3 regions of the Shewanella sp. Actino-trap-3 genome follow, and region 2 is predicted to be linked to each of the others. Evidence: predicted binding sites of a transcription regulator. Region 2 holds the regulator's gene; each other region holds the start of a gene.
The links. Region 2 encodes sigma-54, which starts transcription at its own class of promoters, with help from an activator protein. Its sites were predicted from a motif close to GTTGGCACGNNNNTNGNNT; they were not measured.
Positions count from the first base shown of each region.

Region 1: the regulator sigma-54 is predicted to act here: its motif matches at 8,408-8,426, upstream of nirB (nitrite reductase large subunit NirB).
Region 3: the regulator sigma-54 is predicted to act here: its motif matches at 7,268-7,286, upstream of CXF80_RS07725 (flagellar hook-length control protein FliK).

Region 1 is NZ_PJCE01000001.1:432,709-442,669, forward strand. It holds gene CXF80_RS01940 (acyl-CoA thioesterase) at 88-576, shown strand; gene CXF80_RS01945 (NAD(P)-dependent oxidoreductase) at 593-1,468, shown strand; gene cctA (tetraheme c-type cytochrome CctA) at 1,876-2,211, shown strand; gene CXF80_RS01955 (nitrate reductase) at 2,814-5,603, shown strand; gene cobA (uroporphyrinogen-III C-methyltransferase) at 5,603-6,514, shown strand; gene CXF80_RS01965 (glycosyl transferase) at 6,507-7,685, shown strand; gene CXF80_RS01970 (ANTAR domain-containing response regulator) at 7,673-8,365, shown strand; gene nirB (nitrite reductase large subunit NirB) at 8,588-9,961, shown strand, end outside.
Region 2 is NZ_PJCE01000001.1:3,854,626-3,864,586, forward strand. It holds gene rapZ (RNase adapter RapZ) at 1-323, opposite strand, end outside; gene ptsN (PTS IIA-like nitrogen regulatory protein PtsN) at 320-763, opposite strand; gene hpf (ribosome hibernation promoting factor) at 766-1,053, opposite strand; gene CXF80_RS16630 (RNA polymerase factor sigma-54) at 1,079-2,563, opposite strand; gene lptB (LPS export ABC transporter ATP-binding protein) at 2,706-3,437, opposite strand; gene lptA (lipopolysaccharide transport periplasmic protein LptA) at 3,434-4,015, opposite strand; gene lptC (LPS export ABC transporter periplasmic protein LptC) at 4,002-4,562, opposite strand; gene kdsC (3-deoxy-manno-octulosonate-8-phosphatase KdsC) at 4,559-5,125, opposite strand; gene CXF80_RS20320 (KpsF/GutQ family sugar-phosphate isomerase) at 5,128-6,105, opposite strand; gene CXF80_RS20325 (calcium/sodium antiporter) at 6,151-7,113, opposite strand; gene CXF80_RS16660 (ATP-binding cassette domain-containing protein) at 7,314-8,138, shown strand; gene mlaE (lipid asymmetry maintenance ABC transporter permease subunit MlaE) at 8,125-8,910, shown strand; gene mlaD (outer membrane lipid asymmetry maintenance protein MlaD) at 8,952-9,425, shown strand; gene CXF80_RS16675 (MlaC/ttg2D family ABC transporter substrate-binding protein) at 9,505-9,961, shown strand, end outside.
Region 3 is NZ_PJCE01000001.1:1,816,455-1,826,415, reverse strand. It holds gene CXF80_RS07760 (sigma-54-dependent transcriptional regulator) at 1-589, shown strand, start outside; gene fliE (flagellar hook-basal body complex protein FliE) at 843-1,184, shown strand; gene fliF (flagellar basal-body MS-ring/collar protein FliF) at 1,247-2,923, shown strand; gene fliG (flagellar motor switch protein FliG) at 2,916-3,971, shown strand; gene fliH (flagellar assembly protein FliH) at 4,138-5,298, shown strand; gene fliI (flagellar protein export ATPase FliI) at 5,270-6,610, shown strand; gene fliJ (flagellar export protein FliJ) at 6,616-7,062, shown strand; gene CXF80_RS07725 (flagellar hook-length control protein FliK) at 7,468-9,054, shown strand; gene fliL (flagellar basal body-associated protein FliL) at 9,157-9,672, shown strand; gene fliM (flagellar motor switch protein FliM) at 9,718-9,961, shown strand, end outside.

The DNA of each region.
Region 1 (9,961 bases), 3.4 Mb from region 2:
GCTTTTTTTGTATGTTTAAGCTTTTTTTGGATTAAGACAAAGTGTATCGTTAACTTCCGATACATCCTGCGATGACTTGGAGGTTTTATGGCCGGTATAGATAGAAAGCTTACGTTACGTTTTTTGGCTGAGCCTGCAGATGTCAATTTCGGCGGTAAAGTACACGGCGGCGCCGTAATGAAATGGATCGATTTAGCGGCTTACGCTACCGCTGCAGGTTGGAGTGGTAAGTATTGTATTACCGTCTATGCAGGGGGTATTCGTTTTGTTAAACCCATTCACGTTGGCCATATTGTTGAGGTGACGGGTAAAGTGATTTATACCGGCAGCACATCTATGCATGTCGCAATTGATGTTAAGGCTGGCGATCCTAAAGATTCAGAGCGTTATCTCACGACCCATTGTATTGTGATTATGGTGGCGGTTGATGATGAAGGCAAACCCACCTCGGTACCTGAATGGATCCCAACGACAGCCGACGGTATTCATTTACGTGATACAGCATTACGTTTAATGGACATGCGTAAGCGTATTGGCGCCGAAATGGAAGCTCACGTTAAACCTTCAGTAGCATAAATAAAAGGGACAAATCATGGCCAAGGTAGCATTTATTGGGTTAGGCGTTATGGGGTATCCTATGGCGGGACATTTAGTTAAACAGGGTCACGATTTGACCGTGTATAACCGAACGGCCAGTAAAGCTCAACAATGGGTTGAGCAGTATGGCGGTCGACGCGCGGATACACCAAAAGCCGCGGCTAAAGGACAAGACATTGTGTTTACCTGTGTGGGTAATGATGATGATTTACGTCAAGTGGTATTGGGTGATCAAGGCGCCATTCACGGTATGCATGCAGGTGCTATTTTGGTCGACCATACCACAGCTTCAGCCGATGTCGCGCGCGACATTGCCGCCCAATTGACCCCTCAAAATATTGGCTTTTTAGATGCGCCTGTTTCAGGTGGCCAAGCGGGAGCTGAAAATGGTGTGTTAACCGTGATGATGGGCGGTGAACAGGCTGATTTTGATACGGTTAAACCCGTTATTGATGCATATAGTCGCTGTGCTGAATTGCTTGGACCTGCAGGTTCGGGTCAGTTGACTAAAATGGTCAATCAAATTTGTATTGCGGGTGTGGTTCAAGGCTTAGCTGAAGGACTTCATTTTGCAAAGAGTGCGGGTTTAGATGGCTTAAAAGTCATTGAGGTCATCAGTAAAGGTGCTGCACAAAGTTGGCAGATGGAGAATCGTTATCAGACTATGTGGCAAGGTCAATATGATTTCGGCTTTGCTATCGATTGGATGCGAAAAGACTTAGGCATTGCCCTAGATGAAGCTCGCCGAAATGGTAGCCATTTACCTGTCGCGGCATTAGTTGATCAGTTTTATTCTGAAGTTCAGGCGATGAAAGGCAACCGTTGGGATACTTCTAGTTTACTCGCTCGTTTAGAAAAATCTCGCAGTTAATATCAACAAATCATTGTTATAAATGCGATAGCTCAAAGATAGCCCCAACATTAGTCGGGGCTTTTTATTGGCGACAACCCAACTTAAATTAACCATGACTACATTAGCTATCATTGGTAGCAAGTCGGTTTGTTGACTAAAAACCATTGCGTTACATGATGTGGCGCACATATTCAAAATGTTAACGCTGCTATTATTACCTAATCTAAATTAATTTTGCTTAAAGTAGATTGATTAGCTACGTTTATATTACCATTCAATTTTCGATTGTTTTATGAATTGTTTTAATGAATTGTTTATAAATAAAGTTGTTGAGTAAACCCTTAAGTAAAGTGTCGTACTGCAGTGTGATGATCCGCGTCAGATAAAAAGAATGCGGGCACACACTAAAATTGGAGGAATGAAAAGTGAGCAATAAATTACTAAGTACATTGTTTGCGGCCGGTTTCGCGGTAATGATGATGTCTTCTGCATCATTTGCTGCTGATGAGACCCTCGCTGAGTTTCATGTTGAAATGGGTGGCTGTGAAAACTGTCACGCTGATGGAGAGCCATCATCAGATGGTGTATATGAATTTGAACAATGTCAAAGTTGTCATGGTTCTCTTGCTGAAATGGATGATAACCATAAGCCGCATGATGGTATGTTAATGTGTGCCGATTGCCACGCACCACATGACGCAAAAGTAGGCGAAGTACCAACGTGTGATACATGTCATGACGATGGCCGTACTGCAAAATAAGCTATCTTGATAGCTGAAAAATACCGACTTTATGTCGGTATTTTTGTTTTTATTCTCCTAATAACTGACTAAAACCTTACATCTGCCTGCATAAATAAGCCTAACTTAACCTCAATCCGGGATACGGAGTGGGGTAAACCGATCGGGATCAGTCTATTTCAAGTCATAGATATAACTTGCCATTATTTTTGGTTAGCGAGGCGATGAGGGAGGCTTGTTTACCCGTTTGGGCTAAAGCCTGATGAATTTATTCAGCAAAAGATAGGCAGTGTTGCCACTCGACTTGCAGGCATTCCTATTGGTTACGCCTCTGCGTTGTATCAACTGACTAGAAAAAACTATTCCTACCTCAATATGCCTTGAGTTGATGATTTGCTTATAAGGGATGAAACAACAAGGTAATACCTCTTTATAGGTATTAAAATCCCTTTATTTTCAGATAGATGCGCAACAAAAGTGCGCAGGTCTGCACTTTTGTTGCACAAATATTGCGGTTATCAATCTAGACGGTTTTTATTTCTATTGTAAATCAGTAAGTTAATTTTTTGGCACAGCTTTCGCAGTAGTTAACTATGAAATAATCAAGGTGAAAGGGTAGATGTATGTCAAAGATCCAATCGAGTTGTGCTTATTGTGGTGTCGGGTGTGGCGTAAGCGTGTCACCGAACAAAGCGGATTGGACTGATATAAATACAGCTGATTTATCATTAGTGGGTGATATCAATCATCCTGCAAATTACGGTCATTTATGTGCTAAAGGTGAACGCTTACTCGACAGTTTAGATCAGCCCAATGTGCTACGTTATCCAAAATATCGTTCAGGTAAACCCCTTGATTGGAATAGTGCGAGCACCTTAATTGCTGATACTTTTGCACAAACCATTGCTGAGCATGGCCCCGGCTCTGTTGCCCTTTATCTTTCAGGGCAATTACTCACTGAAGATTATTATGTCGCGAATAAGTTCGCCAAAGGTTTTTTAAAAACGGCTAACATCGATACTAACTCTCGTTTATGTATGTCGTCAGCGGTGAGTGCAATGCAACGCGCTTTTGGTGAAGACGTGGTGCCAGCTTGCTTTGATGACCTAGAGCAAGCAGAAGTCATCGTGCTGGTGGGTGCTAACACTGCTTGGACTCATCCGGTGCTTTTTCAACGAATATTAGCGGCTAAAAAAACCAATAATGCCCGTTTAGTGGTTATCGACCCGCTATCAACCGCGACAGCTAAACAAGCGGATTTACATTTAGCGATTACACCAGGTGCCGATTTAGCATTATTTCATGGCTTACTGGGTTATTTAGCCGATCAAAATTGTGTTGATCACACTTACATTGCAGCACACACCGAGGGTTTTGATTCTGTTGTGTCCGAGGCGCAACAATTAAGTGCCAATTTAGCCGAACTCGCAAATCAAATCGGAGTATCTGTTACTCGTCTTACTGAGTTTTATCAATTAGTGGCGGGTCATAAAAAAGTACTTACCGCATCTTGTCAGGGAGTGAATCAATCAACTATAGGCACAGATACCACCAATGCGATGATTAACTGTCATCTTGCCTTAGGTCAAATTGGACAAATAGGCAGTGGATTCTTTTCGTTAACCGGACAACCTAATGCTATGGGCGGCCGTGAAGTCGGTGGTTTAGCGAGCCAGTTAGCCTGTCATATGGGATTTTCAGCACCTGAACGTCAGCTATTAGCTGATTTCTGGCAAACCGACAGCGTAGCCGAACAAAAAGGCTTAGCAGCAGTAGAGATGTTTGATGCCCTTGCCGATGGCAAAATTAAAGCGATTTGGATTATGGGTACCAACCCAGTGGTGTCGTTACCTAATAGTGAAAAAATTGCCAAAGCCTTAGCCGATTGCCCCTTTGTAGTGGTATCTGAAATTAGCCCAGACTCAGATACCGCCAAGCTTGCTGATGTGTTATTGCCAGCGCAAGGTTGGTCAGAAAAATGCGGTACTGTGACCAACAGTGAACGCACCATTACCCGCCAGCGTGGGTTTATTACCCCCAAAGGTCAAGCTAAAGCTGATTGGTGGGCTATGAGCCAAGTGGCCAAAAAAATGGGCTTTCACGGATTTGATTTTGAAGATAACGCCAGTGTTTTCAACGAATTTTCAGCCATGTCTGCTCGAGTAAAACAGCAGTTTCCTAACAAAGTATTTGATTTAACTGGCTTAGCCGACTTATCAAAAGGGCAATATGATGCGTTACTGCCAACACAATGGCCTATTGCTTCTGCTACGCAAATAGGCCAGCGAGGCGGGCGAGTTTTCAGTGATGGTGTGTTTGCCACTGCAAGTGGTAAAGCGCAATTTGTCGCGCCAGCGCCTGTTAATCCATCAGAGCAGTCGTTAACCAACAACACACTGTTATTAAACAGCGGCCGTAGTCGCGATCAGTGGCATACCATGACTCGCACCGGACATATCGCCAGTTTACGCGCCAGCATTCCTGAGCCTGTTATTCATTTACATTCATCACAGTTGCAAAAATTCTCCTTAACCGAAGGTGGTTTTGTACGAATTCAATCAGCAATGACCCCGCACTCAATGGATACCAATGCGACCATATTATCGTCAGCCTTCACTGTGGCACGCGCCGTTGTCGATGACGATATGCCAGCCAATGTGGCATCGATGTCGATGCATTGGTCGGCGCAGTTCTCTATGACCAAAGGGGTGAATCAGGCGTTAGATGCCCGTGTTGATCCAATATCAAAGCAACCAGGATTTAAGTGTCAACCAGTGATATTAAGCCCTATTCAACTTGCGCTGCAAGGTGTTGTTTTTGGTCAACACGACTCTTCTGCTCACGGGCTATGCTGGCAAGTTGCACAAACGCTGGAGAACGGAGTGTGTCATCACATTGGTTTTACAGATACCAACGACGGTTTTGCCTATCAAGCGACAGCCTATTCACTTAAATGGACCTTAACGGTAGATGGCCAGCCTTTATATATCCAATGCAATATGGATAAAGGATTACTTAAGGCATTAAAAGTGTTGTCTCACACTCAAGTGAATGTGGGCTTAAATCAGATGAATGCGTTTATTGGCAAGCCTGTCGACAAGCAGTTAATGAAGTTGCTACATCAGCAAATTAAAGCCGGTAATAGCCCGTTAATCTGTGCTTGTACAGGGGTAACCGAAGCGAGCATTAACGACGAAATCAATCAACAATTTAACGACCAAGTGATGGGTGACGGTTTAACCAACATCAGTTTTCAACAGGCATTAGATAGCACTCAATCATTATTAGGTTGCGGGCGTCAATGTGGCAGTTGTCACAGTGAAGTAAAGCAGTGTGCCAAGCAAAGTTGGCTGGATGCATTATCGTACACCGAAATTGAACATCAACATGCAGTAGAAGAGGACGTTGCCTAATGAATAGCGTAGACGCAATGATAAAAGGTCATCAGTCAATTAACTCTTTAGGCTGTCTTACTGATGGATTACCTACAAGCGAACTGCAAGCTGGCGAAGTCGCCATTGTTGGCGCAGGTTGTGGTCAATTGGATTTGATGACCATTAAGGCGGCGCGGATTGTTGCCCAAGCCGATGCACTCGTGTTTGACAGCCTTGTTAGCAGCGATATTTTAACCTTAGTGACGCCATCTTGTCAGCGCCACTTTGTCGGTAAACGTTGCGGCCAGCCCAGTGTTAAGCAAGAAGATATTAATGCGTTATTACTGAGCTTGGCACAGCAAGGGTTTAAAGTGGTGCGCTTAAAAGGCGGAGACCCGCATATTTTCGGTCGCGGCTCAGAAGAGGCGCTTTACTTGGCTCAGCAGGGGATCCGTTCGCAGTTTATTGCCGGTGTTACCGCCGCGTTAGGTTGTGCTTCTAGCACAGGTATTCCACTGACTTTTCGAGGTATGGCTCGAAGTGTCACCCTGATCACCGGCACAAAAATGACCGATGCAGATAATGCAAATGCTCCTACGCAGTGGCAAGCATTGCTCACAGCACAGTCAACCTTAGTTTTTTATATGGGTAAAGAACAAGCGGCAAGCATCTCACTCGGGTTACTCGATACCCAATGCGCCGCTAACTTGCCGGTAGCTTTTGTTACCAATGGCGGTAGACCAAACCAAATTGTGACTTATGCAACCGTTGACTCTATGGCTGATGCTGCGTTGACTATTAAGGACTCTGGGCCAACATTAATCATTATTGGTGAAGTGGTCAGTGTCGGCCAGCAGCTTAGTGCTTTACTCGACGATATTGATTTTGTTTCACCACAGCCAGAGTCACAACCACATTCTGAATATGAATGCGAGGTGCTATATGCCTAAAATTGGTGAGTTAACCCTGACATCAGTCGATGAATTTGATTTTAGGTTATTGATTAAAGCCTTGGGTAAGGGCGAAAAAGGTTCGCGGACGTTAACATTTGCTGAGGCCAGCTTATTACTTGAAGGTTTTGCTAAAGGAAAAGCCACCCGGGTACAGATGGCGAGTGCCATGATGCTAATGCGCGTGCGCGGTGAAACCACAGAAGAAGTTGCTGGGATGGTCGCAGGGCTACGTCATACATTAGATACTGGTTGGGGGACATTGGCGGTTGATATTGACTGGCCTGTGTATGCGGGTAAGCGTGAGCAGTTACCGTGGTTATTGTTGGTGGCTAAACTACTGGCAAGCCAAGGTGTGCGTGTAATGTTGCATGGCGACAGCCAAGCTTTACCCCATCGCCGCCATGTTGAATCTTGCTTAGCGGCAGTCAATATTGCTTGTTGTACTACACCACAAAGCGCTAATGCAGCCTTGCTATCCGATAACATTGTTTATGTATGTGCGGGTGATTTAGCACCAGTGTTAGATGAGTGCCGCCAGTTGCATCAAGAATTGGGTCTTCGTAGCCTTATTCAAACCGCAGCGCGGTGTATCAACCCAACTAATGCAGCGATCAGTCTGCGCAGCTACTTTCACCCCGGGTTAGATAATCTGCACCAAGGCATATGCGAAATCTTATTTGCAAAAGGTGAATACCATGCCGGCAGTGTCGCGATTTTTAAAGGTTTACAAGGCGAAACAGAATGTAATCCAAGAGTGTCGACCACGGTTACTGTCGTCAACGGACAAGCAAACACTATAGTGGTATCGAGCTTATCGGTCCCCACATTATTAGAAGGTTTTTCTGGTGCGAAAGTGGGCCAAGCCGAATTGTCTAGCGACATTCTTGCGCTGTTATGGCGTGAACAACAGCCTTTTTCAGTCAATAAACTCACTGAATTAATGTCGCGCACCATGATCGAGCAAGCACTTAGCAGTATTCAGGCTACTTTGGCTGCGTTGCTGCTATTACTGAGCCGCCAATCAGCTGCGATAGATTCAATTAACGCAACGGCGATTACAGCAGCGCAAGCCGTCAGTTTGAGTCAACAATGTTGGGCAAACCGTTTTAGTACAACAGATAATCCACTAGATCAATGGCGGAACAAGGAGTGGTTATGCGCAGTTTAATCTATTGCGATCAGAGCTTTGCGGCTGTACCTGTGGCCGATTGTGATCTGGTGCAGTATCAGACTTGTTTGGCGGCGTTTGGGCATGTCACTGTATTGACTTCGGTAAGCCAAGTTGAGCAACAATTACATCAACAAACATTTGATACCTTGTTGGTATTAACCGAGACATTACACAGTCAAATTCAGGGGCTGATCCAGCGTACATTAACGAGTAAACCTATGGTGATCGTTGTCAATGCCAAAACATGGCAACAGGCAGCGTTAACCGATTTGCTTGATTGTGGGCGCACCACTTTTATTCCGGATATGCTGACCGTTAACCGTTTAACCAGCGTGATCAGTTTAGCCCAAGCGCGTTTTAATGCCGCCAGTAAAACCTTAGCCGAATTTAAAAAGTTAGATGATGAAATTCGCAGTATAAAACTGCTCAGCCAAGCAAAGTTGATTGTAATGCAACAAGGGTTTGATGAAGCTAAAGCACACCACATTATTCAACAACAAGCGATGCAAAAAGGCTTGTCGGTGGCACAAATGTCGGCACAAATTATTGCCGTTGTCAGCAAGCAAAATACTTCGTTAGCAGTCGATACTTTAGCGGTGAACAATGATGGTGCGCCTCATTTTGGTGCGATTATCCCTAAGGCGGACATATTATCGTCTCAGCACAAAGGCTGCTAAGTTTTAATTATATATTAATCAAGTGATTATGGTTTTTTGTTTGTTGGCATAGAGCCTGCAACATCACAGTATGATACTGAAAGTCGATAATGGTTTTTAAACCGTTAATGTTCAAACAATAAAATTTAAAAAATCGGAATAGTAACAGGCAATGGCGCCAACTCTTTAAGCGGAGTTGGCGCCATTTTGTTTTTTACGGTCCATGGCATGAAGGAGCAGGATATGGCAGTCTCAAAACCCAAGTTAGTGGTGGTCGGTAATGGCATGGTAGGTCATCACTTTATTGAGCAATTGTGTAGTTTAGGGCTCAATAAAACGTTTGATGTGCATGTGTTTGGTGAAGAACCCCGTCCAGCCTATGATCGAGTGCAATTATCAAAATATTTTGAGACCGGTAGCGCCGATCCGTTAATGTTAACCAGTGCGCAAGACTATCAAGATTGGGGAATTTCGCTGCACTTAAATACCCCGATCACCGCGGTTGATATTGCCGCTAAAACGGTCACGAGTGCCCAAGGGGGTAATTACCATTATGATCGACTCGTACTGGCGACCGGATCATTTCCGTTTGTGCCGCCTATTCAAGGTAACGATCGCGCTCAGTGTTTAGTGTATCGCACCATTGAAGATCTTGAAGCTATCCAAGCTGCAGCCCAAAACAGTCACGTTGGGGTTGTTGTGGGCGGCGGATTATTAGGCTTAGAAGCCGCCAATGCCATGAAACAACTTGGGGTGAAAACCCACGTTGTTGAGTTTGCACCACAATTGATGCCCGTTCAGCTAAATGACAAAGCCGGTGATTTATTGTGTAGCAAAATTGAACAACTCGGCGTGAGCGTGCATACCTCAAAAGCCACCACCGCGATTATCGACGGTGAAACGGCATTACATCGAATGACCTTTAATGATGAGTCTTATCTTGAAACTGACATGATTGTCTTTTCAGCGGGTATTCGTCCACAAGATTCATTAGCACGGGTTTCAAATATCAATATTGGTGAACGTGGCGGCATTGAAATTGACGATTACTGTTTAACCTCTGCGCCCGATGTTTATGCCATTGGAGAATGTGCATTATGGCAGCAAAAAATATTTGGGTTAGTGGCCCCAGGTTATCAAATGGCGCGGGTTGTGGCTGCTCATCTTGGCTCATTAACATCAACTAGCGTTTCTCAGTCATTTACCGGCGCAGACATGAGCACCAAGCTGAAGTTACTGGGTGTTGATGTGGCCGCTATTGGCGCAAGCCGTGGTTTTGAAAATGCACAATTTGTTGAGTTATCTGATAACCAAGCGGGAATTTATAAAAAGTTATGGTTAGATGAAACCGGTAAATATTTAAAAGGTGCGGTATTAATTGGCGATAACAGCGATTACAGCCGCTTGCTCGATGCTTATTTATCACAAGATGAGATTGAAGGCTCCGCGGTTGAATTATTGCTTGCCGGTGCTGAAAACGAAGCAGATTTAAAAGACTCCTCTATTGTGTGTTCTTGTCATCAAGTGACTAAAGGCGACATTGTTGAGTCTGTAACAGCAGGCAAGCATAAAATAGCTGACATCAAGTCATGTACTCGCGCTGCATCAGGTTGTGGC
Region 2 (9,961 bases):
TTTTTAGATAACGGGTGCAATCGGCGTGTTTCGCTGTAGCGTTTAAGTAACACTTTATCATTGGAATTTAGAAAGAAGCTGATAATTTCAGTGTCATGTTCAAGTAGGGCTAATTGGTCTTGAAGCACTTTGCCTTGTTCAGCAATGTTGCGGACATCAACACTAATCGCAACTAAATCATTACTGCCCTTGAGCTGAGCGAGTAATGTGCCAATGAGGGGTAGAGGCAAATTATCGACACAATAATATCCTAGGTCTTCTAATACTCTTAAGGCAACGGATTTCCCTGAACCTGAACGTCCCGATACTATGACAAGTTTCATGCAGTTATAACCCGATAAAGTTCTGTTGCGTTGTGGCTTTTGCGAAGCTGTTTCAATATTTGCTTATCGCTGAGCTTTTTAGCCATACTCGATAACGTGCCTAAATGTTGTTGGCACTGGTCTGCAGGTACTAACAAAGCAAATAAAATATCCACGGGCTGCTTATCAATTGCATCAAAGGCAATGGCTTCTTCACATTTAACAAATATCGCGATGGGGTGATCGATGGTCGTTAATCGACCATGAGGTATCGCAATGCCATTTCCTATACCTGTGCTACCCATTTTTTCTCTCGCTAATAGGCTTTCAAAAACCTCTTGCGAAGACAGGGTTGGATACTGGGCAGCGACTAAATTGCTGATGAGTTCCAGTACTTTTTTCTTACTGCCCGGTGTGGCACAGGTAGTGCATTCCGGCTGCAGAATGGTACAAAGTTCCATCGTTAGTGTTTTGTATACTTCTCTTTGTGTTTAATTACCTGACGGTCGAGTTTATCGATCAGGGCGTCTATTGCAGCATACATATCAGTATTTTCTGACATAGCAAAAATCTCTGCGCCATTAACGTGGATTTTGGCTTCTGCTTTTTGTTGTAATTTTTCTACATGGAGTACAACGTGTACATTATGGATCTGATCGAAGTGTCGTTCAAGCTTTGAAAATTTACCATTAACATACTCACGTAAAGATTCTGTTATTTCGACATGACGTCCAGTCAGATTTATATCCATAGAAAATCCTCCACAACCTTGTAGGTTATAAACTCTTACGTTGGTTTGAGGGCGGGATTAGCATTGCTTCTCGGTATTTTGCAATCGTACGACGAGCAACGTTTATGCCTTGTTCTGCCAGAAGTTGAGCCATTTTACTGTCACTCAATGGTTTTTTCTGGTTTTCTGCGGCAACCAGCTTTTTGATAAAAGCACGAATTGCTGTTGATGAGCATTCCCCGCCATCGTCAGTGCTGACATGGCTAGAGAAGAAGTACTTTAGTTCAAATAGTCCACGTGGGGTGTGCATATATTTTTGTGTGGTGACTCGTGAAATTGTCGATTCATGCATTTCTACTGCTTCAGCGATATCATTTAGCACCATAGGTTTCATGGCTTCTTCACCGTATTCAAAGAAGCCTTGCTGAAATTGCACAATGCAATTTGCCACTTTGAGTAGAGTATCATTGCGGCTTTCGATACTTTTAATAAACCATTTAGCCTCTTGCAAATGGCCTCGAATAAATTGACTGTCAGACTGATTTTTACTGCTTCTAGCCATGGCAGCGTATTGCTGATTAACGCCAATTTTGGGCATATTGTCTGGGTTTAACTCTACAACCCAACGGCCATTTTTCTTTAGTACCGTGACATCGGGAATAACGAATTCGTCTTCGGTGGCGGTGATCAATAAGCCTGGACGAGGATTGAGTGATTGGATTAGGGTGATGGCGTCACGTAACTCATTTTCTTTTAGCTTAGTTTTGCGCATCAATAATCTAAAATCACGCCCAGCAATTAAGGTTAAATAGTCTTTAATTAGCAAACGGGCATTATCGATATAGGGTGTGGTGTTAGAGAATTGCGCTAATTGGATCAATAAACATTCACTTAAATCACGTGCAGCAACACCAACGGGATCAAAGTGTTGAATTCGTTTTAATACAGCTTCAACTTCATCTAACTCAACATTTTCGTCACCCATGGCTTCGAGAATATCGTCGGTACTTTGGGTTAAATAACCGCGTTCATCCACGGCGTCGATGATCGCTGTGGCAATGGCAAGATCGGTCTCTGAAAATGGAGTGAGATTTTTCTGCCATTCTAAATGTTCATACAGACCTTCGGTGGTTTCACCTTGAAACGGCATGTCATCATCGCGCATGCTAGCACTACCTGAACCTGACATCGGCGAGGCGGTGTACACTTCATCCCATGTAGTATCCATGGCTAAATCATCCATGGTTTCTTTGGTCATAGATTCTGCTGTGTCGACTGTTGAGGTGTCTTTTTCAATATTGACAATGCTGTTGTCACTGAAGTCTGTATCAGCTTGGTCGCGATTTTCTTTTACGGGGTCTTTTGCTTCAGAAAACTCATCTTCTATTTCAAGTAATGGATTTGAATCCAATGCTTGTTGGATTTCTTGCTGTAGCTCCAATGACGATAATTGCAGTAAGCGAATGGCTTGCTGCAATTGTGGGGTCATGGTTAAGTGTTGACCCATTTTAAGTTGGAGTGACGCTTTCATTTACCGCTTATCCCTAGATGATTTCCATAAAAGTGACAATTTATAAAACTGTAATGGATTGTCACGTACATCAATGATGTTTAACGCTGTTTAGATATCGTTCAATCAAATGAGTTAGATAGACTAAAGGCCCGTAAAGTAACTATAGCTTGAATTGTTCACCTAAGTACACCGCCCGAACTTGTTGATTGCTCAATACCTCATCAGGTGTGCCTTCGGCAATTAAATTACCTTGGCTGACGATATAAGCTCGCTCACAGACATCTAACGTTTCACGTACGTTATGGTCGGTAATTAATACTCCTAGACCTCGGCTTTTAAGTTGTTGAATGATTTTTTTTATGTCGATGACAGAAATCGGATCAACACCAGCAAAGGGCTCATCGAGTAAAATAAATTTTGGATTGGCGGCTAAAGCGCGCGCAATTTCAACACGACGACGTTCACCACCCGATAACGACATGCCTAGGCTGTCTCGAATATGGGTAATATGGAACTCTTCTAATAGATGCTCAAGCTGTTCAATACGTTGGTCTGTACTGAGTTCTTTGCGCGTTTGCAACACGGCCATAATGTTGTCATACACTGTGAGTTTACGGAAAATACTGGCTTCTTGTGGTAAGTAACCAATGCCTTTGCGAGCTCGCAGATGCATAGGATCGTCAGTGAGATCGTCATCATCAATTAAAATTCGACCCTTATCACTTTTCACTAGGCCGACAACCATATAAAAGGTGGTTGTTTTACCTGCACCATTGGGGCCTAAAAGCCCAACAATTTGGCCTGTTTTAACCGTTAAACTGACATCTTTAACAACTTGACGATCTTTATAGCTTTTAGCCAGATTTTCAGCGGTTAAGGTTATTTGGGTCATGGTTTGATCTGCTTTTTAACTGGGATTTCAGGGAGTTTTTGCTTTGGCGCAGACTCGTCTTGGAAATTCTCAGGTTGAATAATGGTGATAACCCGATCTTGCCCTGTGCCCGAACTTTCAGCAATAAGCTCTTGCGCATTGATGTTGTACTTAATTCGATTACCGGTCACTTGGCTACCCGATTGATTAAGTTTGGCATTACCTGTCAATGTTAGCGTGGTAGTCGCAAGGTCATAGGATATTTCGTCGGCACTGGCAGTACCAATTTGACCGTCATCTAATTCTTGTGAAAACGTCGCGGGTTTGCCAGTGGCGATAAGTTTCTTACTGGTGCTGTTTTCGGGGGTAAACGCCCGTAATTCATCAGCATTGATATTAATACTGCCTTGGACAATCTTAACCGGACCATTAAAAATGATTTGGTTATTTTTTATGTCAGCAAATTGGCTAACCGCAACAATTTTTAATTCTTGTTTCAGATCACCTTGTTTCGCCGTAGCAGGCAAACTCAACAGGCAAAGCATGCTGCTCAATAAAATAACATTGGCGCGAGTGTGGAGACGATTAATGTGGCTCATATGTTCCTTCTACCTGGCTCAGTAGCGATAATTGTTGCGAATTCAAGTCAGCATGTAGGCCTAAGCCTTGAATAATAAACCCTTTGCCTTTGATATACACCATCTCTTGTGAGGTGCCTATCATAGTGGTTAAGTCTACCGTCACCGCTTGGGTACTCAATGACTGCAGGGGTTCTTCTATATCAATGGCATCAATAATAACATTGTTTTCTAATATGACTTTGCTGGTGTTTTTATTCAATTGTCCTCGATCTGCACTTAGTTGCCATTGTGCTTTACCATTTTCAGGGTAAATGAGGTATATCGGTTTGGTAAAGTGAGTGATGTCACTTGAAGCATAATGCTCCATGTGCTCGGCGCTGACTCGACTTTCGACAAAACCTTGTTGATTGAATTCCGTGGTGCGTAGGTTATCTGCAATAAAGTCAGGGCGCTCAATACCAGGTACTTTCACCGAGTCCATTTCACTGCGTTTTATTTGTGCTTGCCAGTACAACATAAAAGCAAGACCAAAAAAAGCCACAATACTTAGGGTGATCCGATTCATATACTCATTCCATGAGCACTGGCAAATTTATCTTGGCTTAAGAGCAATAAGTCAGTCAGTTCACGCAAAGCTCCATGTCCGCCGTTTAAGGTCGTTGTCATGTGACAATGTCGCTTTACAAACGGATGACCATCGCCGACACAAACGGAGAGACCTACGGCTTTCATTACGGGCAGATCAACCATGTCATCGCCAATGTAGGCTACTTGTTCGGCGCTTACATTATACAGCGACATAAGTTGCTCAAAAGGTTCAAATTTATTATCAATGCCTTGATAAATATGTTTAATTCCTAATCCGGTCATTCGGGTTTCGACAATTTTTGATTGACGACCTGTAATGACGGCAACATGAATATCGCTAGTGAGAACTGAGCGTATACCGTAGCCATCGCGAGTATGAAAGGCTTTGAGTTCTTCGCCAGCATTACTGAGATAAATACGTCCATCTGAAAAGACCCCATCGACATCACAGATTAACAGTTTAATTTTCTGAGCTCGCTGCCAAATATCATTACTGATAGGGCCGTAAAATCCTTGGTGACACGAGGTTGATTCTGACATGATTAAATGACTCCAGCTTTAACCATATCGAGCATGTTTAATGCCCCGATCGGTTGGTGTTTTTCATTGACGACAACCAGTCCGTTGATGTTTTTTTCATCCATAATTTGTAGCGCTTGTGCAGCTAAAATACCCGTAGGGCAGGTCACACAGTTTTTGGTCATCACTAGGGCTATCGAAGTGGTACGAAGGTTCACTTCGGCATCGATGACCCGGCGTAAATCACCATCAGTAAAAATACCCACTAGTTTGGCTTCATGGTTGACTACCGCCGTCATGCCTAGGCCTTTTTTAGATATTTCATAAAGCGCTTCAGTAATACAAATAGCATCACTGACGATAGGCAAATCATCGCCTTTATGCATGACATCGTCTACTTTTAGTAATAATTTTCGCCCCAATGAGCCACCAGGATGTGATAAGGCAAAGTCATCACGGGTAAACCCTTTTGCTTGCAACAATGCGATGGCTAATGCATCACCCATTGCTAGCGTAGCAGTGGTGCTAGACGTTGGCGCTAATCCTAACGGGCATGCTTCTTCTTGTACTTCAATGCATAAATGAATTTTAGATAAACGCGCCATGTTAGAGTCTGGTTTACCTGTTACGGCAATAACAGGCACGCCCATACGTTGTATCACAGGCATTAACGTGAGTATTTCGCTCGATTCGCCTGAATTGGAAATCGCCAGTACAATATCGTTCTTAGCCAATGCGCCTAAATCACCATGACTAGCCTCACCAGGATGAACAAAAAATGCCGGCGTGCCGGTACTGGCAAACGTCGCGGATATTTTATTACCGATATGACCCGATTTGCCCATTCCCATGACAATCACTTTGCCTTTGCACTGCATAATGAGTTCACATGCTTGGCCAAACTCAACTGAGTCCACATATTGATATAAATTATCTAAGGCAGCTTTTTCAATATCAATGACTTTACGGCCCCATTGACGAAATTGAGTTTGATTTACCATACGGCTCTCTCTTTTAGCTTAAGACTTTACCTTTAATGCTCCAATCTAATGGGATTGAAATACAATAATTTGGTACGCAATAAAGGTGATTAATAATAGTGCGCCATGCCAACGAGTCAGTTGTTGCTTGGTGCCACTGGATAATACTAAAACGGCTAATGCAGTACTGGTGCCCAATACCATATAAAAGTCTCTTCCACTGGCAGAGGCATCTATTTCGCCAGGGGCAATTAACCCTGGTAGTGCCAGTACGGCAAGAATGTTAAATAAATTCGATCCAACGATATTACCAATAGCGAGATCGTGTTCTTTTTTTAATACGCCAGCAATACAGGCTGCTAATTCTGGTAGGCTTGTTCCCACTGCAATAATGGTTAATCCAATGACAAGATCTGACAAGCCATAAAACTTTGCAATACCCACAGCACCATCTACCATCCAACTCGCTGATAGCGGGAGGAATATAATACCGACGATTAGCCAAATGATAGCATGAAAGGTTGAGACATTTTTAGGGATATCAGATCCAAGTTCAGTATCTAAGCTGTCGGTTGTTCTATCATGAGTCGCTTGCCAAATGAAATATCCCATTAACACGAAAAGTACCACGATGAGCATGATACCTTCTGCTCGTGTTAGCACATTATCATGCAGGGTATAGCCAGCAAATACCGTGGCGGCTAGCATAATAGGTATTTCGCGTTTTAAGGTCTTTGAGGCTACGCTAATGGCGCCAAGTAAGGCGGTTAATCCTAATATTAAGGTGATGTTAGCAATGTTTGAGCCCAGTACGTTACCCACGGCGGTATCACGCATGCCATCCATTGAGGCCGTAGCTGCAACAAACATTTCAGGTGCAGAGCTACCCATCGCAACAATGGTCAATCCAATTAACATGGGAGGCAAGCCTAAATTTCGCGCAAATGCCGCCGCTCCGTAAACAAATCTATCCGCACTCCAAACTAAAACAGCAAGGCCAGCAACTAACATTAGAATATTAACTAGCATGTGATTCCGATAGTGATCATTAATTAACGAGCATTTTCGCTGGATTTTTATCAAATTGAAAGTCAAATTGAAAGCATTGCACAGTAATTGTACTCGAAATGATGTGTGGTGATATGGATATAGTTGTCGCTTAATCGACAATTACAGTACAATTTACACCTCAACTTAATGCAAGGAAGGCAGTTATCTCCTCAACGCCAATGTCTGATATGAGTAAATCAAATAATAATCCTTTGGTCGAAGTCAACCATATGGCCTTTAGCCATGGTTCGCGCGTGATTTTTAACGATATTTCTTTATCGATCCCCAAAGGCAAAGTAACGGCAATTATGGGACCTAGTGGTATTGGTAAAACCACCTTGTTAAAATTGATTGGGGGACAGTTAACCCCTAATACTGGACATGTCTTGTTCGACGGTCACGATTTACATAAGCTTAAGCGCAAGGAACTTTTTGAATTGCGCAAGCGGATGAGTATGCTGTTTCAAAGCGGTGCATTATTTACCGACCTTAATGTATTCGATAACGTGGCATTTGCATTGAGAGAACATTCTGGATTACCAGAAGATATTATCCGCTCCATTGTATTGATGAAGCTGCAAGCGGTAGGTCTTCGTGGTGCAGCGTATATGATGCCTAACGAATTATCCGGTGGTATGCAGCGTCGAGCCGCATTGGCTAGAGCGATTGCACTAGAACCTGAAATGGTGATGTACGATGAGCCATTTGCGGGACAAGATCCAATTTCAATGGGGATGCTGGTAAAACTTATTCGTGAGTTGTCGGATTCATTAAAACTGACTTCTGTGGTGGTCTCTCACGATGTGGATGAAGTATTAGGTATTGCAGATTATGTCTATGTAATAGCAGACAAAAAAGTCATTGCTCATGGTACCCCAGAGCAATTACGTCAATCTGACAATCCGCAGTTGATCCAATTTATTCAAGGCGCACCAGATGGCCCTGTGCCATTCCATTATCCTGCAGAGGATTATCAAGAGGAGCTACTTCGTGGGCGCAATTGATTATATTGCCGATATTGGCGCATATGCACTGAAACTCGTGCAGGGCTTGGGTCGGGCTGGCATCATGTTATGGCGCGCGATCGTGCGTGTTCCGAATATCAAAAAAGGCACGCCATTACTTATCAAGCAGATTTATGTGCTTGGTGTCCGTTCTATGGTTATCATTATAGTATCAGGCTTGTTTATTGGCATGGTATTAGCCCTACAGGGATATAATATTTTAGTTGGGTTTGGTACTGAAGAAAGTTTAGGCCCAATGGTGGCGTTAAGCTTATTACGAGAACTTGGACCCGTTGTTGCCGCGTTATTATTTGCCGGACGAGCGGGCTCGGCGCTAACCGCCGAAATTGGTCTAATGAAATCGACTGAACAATTGTCAAGTTTAGAAATGATGGCGATAGACCCTTTAAGGCAAATCATTGCGCCGCGCTTTTGGGCAGGTGTTATCAGTATGCCATTACTCGCACTAATGTTTAGTTTGGTGGGTATTTTTGGTGGACATTTAGTCGGTGTGGAATGGAAAGGTATTGATAGTGGTGCGTTTTGGTCTATTCTTCAAGCATCGGTTGAGTGGCGACAAGATATTGTTAATTGCTTGATAAAAAGTGTTATTTTTGGTGTGGTGGTCACATGGATAGCCTTGTACCGAGGTTATGAAGTCGAACCCAATCCAGAAGGCATTAGCCGCGCGACAACCTCAACGGTTGTACAGGCAAGCTTAGCTGTTTTAGCACTGGACTTTTTGCTGACAGCAATCATGTTCGGAAATTAAGATTTTTTCATTATTTAGATTAATTTAAGTGGTTTAATAGTATGTTGACACGGAAAATTGAGTTATTAGTAGGCGTGTTTTTATTGTCAGGTCTATTGGCATTTTGTGTATTAGTATTCAATGTTGCTAATGTTAAAGTAAAAACCGATGCCCAGACTTATACATTAGTGGCTGAGTTTAACAATATTGGCGGACTAAAAGTACGTTCGCCTGTAAAAGTCGGTGGCGTAGTGGTTGGTCGCGTGACTGATGTTGCCCTTGATAGCCATAAATTAGTGCCTATTGTGACGTTAACAATGGATAAGCGTTTCGATAAATTCCCTGAAACGAGCAGTTTGGCCATTTTGACTTCAGGGTTACTCGGGGAGCAATTTATTGGCTTAACGCCTGGGTTTATGGACGATGATATTTCGATGCTTGCCGATGGCGATAAAGTACATGACACACGTGGAGCATTGATTTTAGAAGATTTGATTGGTCAACTTTTGTACAGTATGTCATCTGCAGATAAATAGGATCCCTATTATGAAATTATTTTTTAGTCGTGTTATTGCTTTATGCCTAGTGGGCAGTGTTGTGATAAGTCAAGGTGCTATGGCTGCCAATGATGAGGTTAATACCAATGACCCTTATGAGATGATCAAACAAGTATCTAATATGACTTTTGATCGATTTAAATCAGACAACACGTTAATTAATAATGATTTAAGTCACTTGAAAGTGATTGTTCGAGAAGAGCTTATGCCTTATGTCGATTATAAATATGCCGCTTACAAAGTGATGGGGCAGTATTTAAGTGATACAACGGTAGATCAACGTAATCGTTTTGTTGAAGCTTTTGAAGGCTATTTAGTGGCGACCTATGCGCAAGCATTAACAGAATATACTGATCAAAAAGTCGCTTTTGATCCGCCGAGAGATTTTAGCGATGAGAAAATAGTTGAAGTGAACGTCCAGATCCTTGAGCAAGGTCGTCCACCGATTAAAATTCAATTTAAAGCGCGTCGTTTAAAAGACAACACTTGGAAAGCATTTGATTTAGTGGCTGAAG
Region 3 (9,961 bases), 2.0 Mb from region 2:
CCGTAAAACCATTAAACTGAATGTTCGCGTACTGGCAACCTCAAACCGCGATCTTAAAGCGCTGGCCACCTCGGGTGAGTTTAGAGAAGATTTATATTACCGAATTAATGTATTCCCGTTAACGTGGCCTGCGCTGCATCAACGCCCTGCCGATATTTTACCGCTGGCGCGGCATTTAATTATTAAACATGCTAAAGCACTTAATATGACCTCAGTACCACAGCTGGATGACGGTGCGACTCGGCGTTTATTAACCCATCGCTGGCCGGGTAATGTGCGAGAGTTAGACAATGTTATTCAACGGGCACTGATATTGCGGGTTAATGATGATATTGGCGTTAATGATATTATTTTAGACTCTGGCGATGTGGCGTTAGTGGCACCAGAATATGTTGACACTGATAAGTCTGCCGAATTAGAAGGCTTAGGTGGCGAATTAAAAGCCCAAGAGCATGTGATTATTTTAGAAACCCTAAATCAATGTCAGGGTAGTCGGAAAATGGTCGCTGAAAAACTCGGGATCAGTGCTCGTACGTTACGTTATAAAATGGCAAAAATGCGCGATATGGGGATCCAATTACCTGCTTAGTGCCAATGCATGTGCGAATTGATTATTTGTTCAAGCTTATTTAATTGATTGATTTTACTATCTTATTTTATCATTAAGACAAAAGGTGACCTATTTTATATGGTAAATAGGTTACTTTCGCCTGCCTGTTTTCTAATCGTTTTATAATTGTTTTCTACCTATCGCCTACTAATTGTAATATTGGCATCTAAATTGCTATAAATCATTATCAGTTATTGTTGTCGTCAAAAAGCCGACGAAAGGGAGTTACATCGTGCAGATTAGCGCAAATCCATTAATGCAAGAAATGCAGTCACTTCGTGGCGAAATAGCCCCTTCTATTGGTTCATCAATTCGTCCTAATTTAACCCAGCAAGTCAATAACACTACCGGTGCTGATTTCAGCCAGTTGTTGTCTCAGGCGGTGGGTAGCGTCAATGAACTACAACAAGCATCGTCAAGTTTAGCCTCGCGTTTAGATATGGGTGACACCACGGTTAGCTTGTCTGATACGGTTATTGCGCGTGAAAAAGCTGGCGTTGCCTTTGAAGCAACGGTGCAGGTACGTAATAAACTTGTCGATGCTTATAAAGAAATCATGAATATGCCTGTTTAGTCGCAGATCAAATAAAATAACAACATCAGATATAGCAGGTAAGTATTGTGAGCACAGACTTAATGGTAGGTTCAAATTCAACCGCTGATACCGGCGTACGGCAAGAGAACCCGTCTGGGCTTCTTGGCGGCATTGGTGGCGCCGATATGATGCGCCAAGTGATCATGATCTTGGCATTAGCGATATGTCTTGCTATGGCTGTTTTTGTGATGATGTGGGCCCAAGAGCCTGAGTATCGTCCACTGGGTAAAATGGAAACAACTGAGATGATCCAAGTCTTGGATGTACTTGATAAAAATCAAATCGATTATCAAATAAATGTCGATGTGGTGAAAGTGCCTGAAGACAAATATCAAGATGTTAAGTTATTACTCAGCCGAGCAGGTGTTCAAAGTAACACCCAAGCTAATGATTACTTAAGCCAAGATAGCGGATTTGGTGTCAGCCAACGCATGGAGCAAGCTCGCTTAAAACTCAGCCAAGAATTAAACTTGGCTCGGGCTATCGAAGAATTAAAAAGTATTAGTCGTGCCAAAGTTATTCTAGCGTTACCAAAACAAAACGTTTTTGCTCGTAATGCCTCTAAGCCAAGTGCAACCGTGGTGGTGAGCGTTCGTCGTGGTGGATTAGGCCAAGAAGAGATCGATGCGATTGTTGATATTGTTGGCTCTGCGGTGCAAGGACTGGTGCCTTCTCGCGTGACGGTGACGGACTCAAATGGTCGTTTACTTAATTCTGGTAGTCAAGATGGCACCTCTGCTCGAGCCCGTCGTGAACAAGATCTCGTGCAACAACAAGAAGCAGAATACCGTAAAAAAATTGAATCAATATTGATGCCTATTTTAGGACCTGAGAACTTTACTTCTCAAGTCGATGTCAACATGAACTTTACCGCAGTAGAGCAAACTGCAAAGCGTTATTCTCCTGACTTACCCGCTATCCGCAGCGAAATGACCATTGAGCGAAACTCATCGGGTCAAAGCTCTGGCGGTATTCCTGGTGCGTTAAGCAATCAACCGCCGACGGAGTCCGATATTCCGCAAGTGGCGGGTGAGGCGACAAGCTCAACTGTGTCAGGTGATTTTTCAAAAGAAGCCACGCGTAATTATGAGTTAGACACCACGATTAGCCACACTCGTCAGCAAATTGGTGTGGTTCGCCGCGTCAGTGTGTCAGTTGCGATTAACTTTAAACCCGGGCAAACGGATGAAAATGGTCAGGTCACTCGCGTGCCGAGAACCGAACAAGAATTAACCAATATCCGTCGTCTTTTAGAAGGCGCGGTAGGCTTTAGCACCCAACGCGGTGATGTGCTTGAAGTGGTAACGGTTCCCTTTATGGATCAGTTAATTGAAGCGTTACCAGAACCGGATATGTGGGAGCAGCCTTGGTTTTGGCGTGCGATTAGACTGGCTTTAGGTGCGATTGTTATTTTAGTGCTTATTCTGGCCGTGGTTCGACCTATGCTGAAGAAGCTAACCAATCCTAATGGGATTAAGATGCCCGATGATGTTCATCCTGGACATGAGTTAGCTGAAATTGAAGATCAGTATGCAGCCGATACCTTAGGTATGCTTAATACTAAAGAAGCGGAATACAGTTATGCCGATGATGGGTCAATTCATATACCTAATCTGCATAAAGATGATGATATGATTAAAGCAATTAGAGCAATCGTGGCCAATGAGCCAGAGCTTTCCACGCAAGTAATTAAGAACTGGTTACAAGACAATGGCTAATGAAAAAAAAGAAAGCGTAGAAAAAGCAGAAAAAGCTACGGGATTTGACCTGGATTCGGTTACTGGTGTTGAGAAAACTGCCATTTTACTGCTCAGTTTGAATGAAGCGGATGCGGCGTCAATTTTAAAACACTTAGAACCTAAGCAGGTGCAAAAAGTGGGTATGGCGATGGCGGCGATGGATGAGTTTGGTCAAGATAAAGTCATTGGGGTTCACAAGTTATTCTTAGATGATATTCAAAAATTCTCGTCAATTGGCTTTAACAGCGAAGAGTTCGTTCGTAAAGCGTTAACCGCGGCGTTAGGTGAAGATAAAGCGGGCAACTTGATTGAACAAATTATCATGGGCAGCGGGGCTAAAGGGCTTGATTCGTTAAAATGGATGGATGCCCGCCAAGTGGCGACGATTATCCAAAACGAACATCCGCAAATTCAAACCATTGTGTTGTCATATTTAGACCCAGATCAAGCCGCTGAGATTTTTAGCCAGTTCCCAGAAAATACCCGTTTAGATTTGATGATGCGTATTGCTAACCTTGAAGAGGTTCAGCCAGCGGCTTTGCAAGAGTTGAATGACATTATGGAAAAACAATTCGCGGGTCAAGGTGGAACGCAAGCAGCCAAAATGGGCGGCCTAAAAGCGGCTGCCAATATTATGAACTATCTCGATACGGGTGTTGAGAGCCAGATAATGGAAACCATGCGTGAGTCTGACGAAGAAATGGCGCAACAAATACAAGACATGATGTTTGTATTTGAGAACTTAATTGACGTTGATGACCGTGGCGTTCAGGCCCTGTTACGTGAAGTGCAGCAAGATATTCTGATGAAAGCACTTAAAGGTGCAGATGAAGGTTTGAAAGAGAAAATTCTGGGTAATATGTCTAAACGTGCAGCAGAATTACTTCGTGACGACTTAGAGGCCATGGGGCCAATTCGTATTAGTGAAGTAGAAGTGGCACAAAAAGAGATTCTGGCTATTGCTCGCCGCCTCAGTGACAGCGGTGAAATCATGTTAGGCGGAACTGGTGGCGACGAGTTCTTGTAACTCAGTATCTATATCCAAGCCATTACCGAGAGCGCTGCTTCGCTGCTAGGACGCTTCGCTGCTAGGACGCTTCGGTTCTAGGACGCTTCGGTTCTAGGACGCAGTCCGCCCTAGGTCCTTGAACCTTGCTTTTGAACAATGTTTTCAACAACATAAGTGATGAATTATGCCAGAATCAAAATCGCCTAAAAATACGCTCAATACGGATGATGAGCAAGCATTTAGGCATTGGCAATTACCTGATATGACTAAAGATAGTAGTTTAGAACCGTCAAACATGTTTGGTAAGTTTTCTGAGGCGCACACGCCGACTCCAGTTGCTGGTGCCGAGAAGTCTATGGCACCACCGACCATGGCGCAAATTGAAGACATTCGCGCAGCCGCGGAGCAAGAAGGGCTTGAGCAAGGCAAACAAGAAGGCCATCAACAAGGATTAGAGCAAGGGCGCTTAGAGGGACTGGAGCAAGGTCACCAACAAGGGTTCGCTCAAGGCGAGCAGCAAGGATTGGAGGCCGGGCAAACGAAAGTTAATGAACTTGTTGAGCAACTTAATCAAATTATTAACCAATTTGAGCGGCCACTCTCTATATTAGATAACGAAATTGAAGCTGAACTGTTGGCAATGACAATAAGCTTAGCCAAGTCGGTGATTGGCCATGAACTTAAGACGCATCCAGAACATATATTATTGGCATTTCGTCAAGGTGTTGATGCTCTGCCACTGAAAGAACAACGGGTTAAATTGCGCTTGAATCAAGCCGATGCTGAAATAGTTAACCAATGTTACAGTGCGGAACAACTGGACAAAAATCAGTGGCAAATTGATATCGATCCGTCATTATCAAATGGTGACTGTATCATTGAAAGTGTGCGTTCATCTGTCGATTTACGTGTTGAGCAACGTATTAACCAAGTGTTTAGTGAATTAGACGCCCAGTCGAATCAGTTAGCTAAGAATGTGCAACAACAAAAAGCAACTCATTCACAATATCAAACCACATCAGTCGATAATTTGAGTGAACATCAACAACCCCTTGAGCTTAACGACACCATCGACAGTACCAACCGTGCTGATAATGACCAGAATAGCCAAAGTCATACTGTTGATACGGATGCTGAAACGGTGACTCAACACATTGATGCGCCAGATCCCATTGTCGATCCACAGACAAGTGTAACGCTCGACACAAGTGCACAAGCTGATACTGTCCCAGCAGATAAAGCGGATGATACTGTCCCAACAGATAAAGCGGATGATACTCAGCAACAGACGAAAGACCTATCCCAAGGAAATACCGATGAGCACTCGTCAACATCGACTACTTAACAAATTTGCTGTGCATCATAAGCACGTATTACCGCTGCGACCAGTGGCAAGCGGGCAGTTAGTTAGGGTTGTTGGTTTAACGCTCGAGGCGACCGGATGTCGTGCACCTATTGGTAGTTTATGCTCTATCGAAACCATGGTGGGTGATTTGGTGGCAGAGGTTATCGGGTTTGATGACACATTACTGTACTTAATGCCTATTGAAGAACTCAGAGGGGTGTTGCCCGGCGCGCGCGTTAAGCCGTTAGGTGAACAATCTGGATTAAATGTTGGCTTATCATTATTAGGCAGAGTGTTAGACGGAAGTGGCTTGCCATTAGACGGTTTAGGACCGCTTAATACTGATCAATATGCTTCACGTCATGGCCCTTACATTAACCCATTATCTCGACGAGCGATTACCGAACCTTTAGATGTCGGCGTTCGTGCAATCAACTCGATGTTAACGGTCGGTAAAGGCCAGCGTATGGGCTTGTTTGCCGGTTCTGGTGTGGGTAAAAGTGTGCTGCTTGGCATGATGACGCGAGGTTCTAAAGCCGACATTATTGTGGTGGGTTTAGTGGGCGAACGTGGTCGTGAAGTTAAAGAGTTTATTGAAGAAATTTTGGGTAAAGAAGGTCGTGCGCGCGCAGTTGTTGTGGCCGCACCGGCAGATACGTCTCCCTTAATGCGCTTACGGGCTTGTGAAACGTCCACTCGTATTGCTGAGTATTTTAGAGATTTAGGTTACGATGTTTTGTTGCTAATGGACAGTTTGACGCGTTATGCACAAGCACAACGCGAAGTGGCTCTTGCGGTAGGAGAGCCGCCAGCAACCAAAGGATATCCCCCTTCGGTATTCGCTAAGTTACCGCGCCTGGTTGAACGGGCGGGTAATGGCGGTGCTGGGCAAGGTTCTATTACGGCTTTTTACACGGTATTGACTGAAGGTGATGATCAACAAGATCCTATTGCTGATGCTTCTCGCGCTATTTTAGATGGCCACATTGTGTTATCTCGTCAACTTGCCGATTCGGGTCATTATCCTGCCATCGATGTGGAAGCATCAATTAGCCGCGTAGCACCTATGGTGATCAGTGATGAACACCTAGAAGCCATGCGCAGAGTTAAACAGATGTATTCTCTGTATCAACAGAATCGAGACCTTATTTCAATTGGCGCCTACTCTCAGGGCAGCGATCCTAGGATTGATAATGCGATCCGCTTACAACCTGCAATGAATGCCTTTTTGCGTCAGGGATTTAAAGAACCAGTGACGTTTGAAGAGAGTCGAGTCATGTTGACTCAAATAGCCGCGCAGTGTCAGGGATAAAGTAAATGACTCGAACTGATCCACTATTGACGGTATTGAAGTTAGCCACTTCTGCCGAAGATCAAGCTGCTTTACAGCTTAAGTCGGCTCAATTTGAAAAGCAAAAACGCCAAGGTCAGCTGGATGCATTAAACAACTATCGCTTAGATTATATGAAACAGATGGAAGGACACACAGGAACCACGTTACGCGCAAACCAATACCATCAATTCCATCAATTTATTCGTCAAGTGGATAATGCAATAACACAGCAGGTTGGCGCGGTTCAAGATGCCGAAAAACAAGTTGGCTATCGTCAAGTTCATTGGCAAGAAACACAACAAAAACGTAAAGCGGTCGACATGTTATTAAAGCAAAAAGCCAAGAAGGCTATGGCAATAGAAGCTAAACTTGAACAAAAAAACTCAGATGAATTTGCGATGCAACAGTATTTTCGCCGAAAACTTAAATAACCCTTTGTCTTGTTAATGACCATTTATCGACTTGCAATAGACTCACTATTGACGCTTCTATTAACTCGTGAAGACGCCTTAGTCGCAAAAAATGGCAAGTTTGACAAGTCGCGATCTGCACACATCAAAATATCATGATGCGCTTGCTGGTTCGCTGATGTTTTGCTTGGTTATCTATTATGCAAAGTTCATCGAACAACCATGTGTTGGCACTTAAATTGCTTAATATTATTAATTGAAATACAAATCGTCAGTGAAGCGACGGTGGCGAGCTTATTACGAGGCTTTTGCAATCACCTTACACATATAATTGAACAGACAAATATGTGACGTATATGGAGGTGATGACCTAGCTGTTTTTAGACGATATATCACCTAACCTTGTTTAATTGAGTGGAGCAGATTATGCAGCAGATGAACAATATCTTACTTGGCAATAGCAGTAAACCTGCCGATGCGAGCACGAAGGTAAACGTGCAAGATGTTGAAAATAAATTATTTTTATCTGCTTTTAATCAAGCGAGCGAATCCGGTCTTATTTTACGGCATAACGCTAATACGGCGCAGGTGTCGTTTGATGCTGAAGCGGGGAAAGCAAATGCTGGCATCGCAAGTGAGCTGTCTACAGACGAAAATGCTGATGTTGAAATGATTTTTGCTCAACTTAATATGGCGGATTCAATCAATAAACGTCATTCCTCTGGCGGAAAAGAATTGCCACATGTCGAACAATCTGAGGTTTATTTTGACACCACATTTTCGACAGAAGCGCCAAACAGTGCTGTTGTTGAAAAGACCAATAATGATGTCGGTGTTAGTGAGTTATTTACTGATACTATTGATTTACCGGCAGATTCTATCACTACCAAAGAGGCTATTTCTCAGCTTAGCGCTGAAGAACTAGACAATTTAATGGCATTTGCTGATTTATCGGTAAAAGACTTACAAGCGTTAGACCCTCAAGCCTTAAACGTATTAATTAGTGATTTTAATCTACAAGCACCGGTTATTGATGAGTCTATTTTAGCCATGGTGGAGGCTGATATAGACAGCAGTGATGAATCTCCAGACAGCAAGCTTAATAGTGAACAACAAAACCAAATTGATAAATCAGTCGCCACCAGCGTGGCGATCCAAGGTAAAGCGAGTGCTACCGATGTTAACTCTGCACTTAATTCTGCAGCCGTTAAATCAGATATGACGGGTCCTTTAAGCTCTGGGCTTAGTCGTTCTGCCGCTTCAGTTGAAGCGACTTCAGCGATGAACGTCGATCCCAAGACTATTTTAGGTGATAACGATCGCATTAATAGCAATGTTCAAGTAGATACTGATAATGCCAAAGTACTGGCCAAAGCTGATTTTTCAGTGGTATTAGACTCCTTAGCGATAAAGCGCTCCTCCGGTGAGCCTTCAACCCACTTAACCCCAGCTAATTTTGGCTTCGATGCTGTGGCTGATGTCAGTGAAACTGACAATAAGACCTTACAAAATCACAATAGCTTTACCTCGGTCAATAAAAGTGATGTGCCGCAATTCCAGTTATCGATAAGACCGCAAGGAGAAGCTGGCGCTCAGATGCAAGAGATGATCCAGCGTTTTTCTCCGGTGATGAAACAGCAGTTAATCACTATGGTAAGTAATGGTGTTCAACAAGCTGAAATTCGGCTTGATCCAGCCGAACTCGGACATTTAACGATTAAAATTCAAATCCAAGGCGATCAAACTCAAGTGCAGTTTCATGTTGCCCAGTCGCAAACCCGAGATATCGTTGAGCAAGCTATGCCACGATTACGCGAGATGCTTGCGCAAGAAGGATTACAATTGACCGACAGTCATGTGTCCCAAGGCGATGGCGGTAGCGAACAGCAGCATGAACAATCAGGAGATCATAGTGGGGAAGGCCGCCAATTGGATGAAATTTCAACACAAGAGGTCAGCTTGCTGACAAATCCATCAAGGAGTTTACATTCAGCTATAGATTATTATGCTTAAGCAGGTAACCTATGGCAACAATATGACTTCGTAACAATAGCGAGTTATTTAGCTAAATTATAATGTTAATTACAATGTTAATCACAATGTTGATTTGGGACCATGATGGCTGAACAAGAATTAGAATTAAACGAAGTCCCAGAAAGCGGTAATAAATCCAAAAAGCTGATCATCTTTGGTGGTATTGGTTTAGTGTTGGTTTTGCTCATTGGGGGCGGATTGTGGTTTTTTATGGGTTCAAGCGAGCCTGCTTCTCCCGCAGATACCGCTATTGAAACAGAAGCACCAACAGTAAGTGCAGGAGCTGAATATGTTGGCATGCCAAGACCTTTTCTGTTTAATTTACCGGGTGTTGATCGCGCGAGACTGGTTGAAATTAAAGTCCAATTAATGGTGCGTGGCGAAGATGATAGCGTGCTTATAAAAAAACATATCCCATTGATTGAGGATGCATTATTAACCACTTTTAGTGCCGCTGATGTGCAAAAACTGAGTACCCAAGCCGGTAAAGATGAGTTACGTCAGCTAGCGTTACTTAATGTTCAAAATACATTGCAACCAGTAACGGGGGGGACAGTCGTTGAAAAGGTCCTGTTTACTGGCTTTGTAATGCAATAACCAATAACCAATAACCAAAAAAACATTAACTGCTAAGGCGATGATGTGAGTGATTTATTAAGCCAAGATGAAATTGATGCGCTATTACATGGTGTTGATGATGTCGATGATGATGAGATAGAAGAAAATAGTGCTGATGCGCAGTCTTATGATTTCTCATCTCAAGACCGAATTGTGCGTGGCCGTATGCCTACGCTTGAAATCGTTAATGAACGATTTGCACGACATTTACGCATCAGTATGTTTAACATGATGCGCCGTGCAGCCGAAGTGTCGATCAATGGCGTAC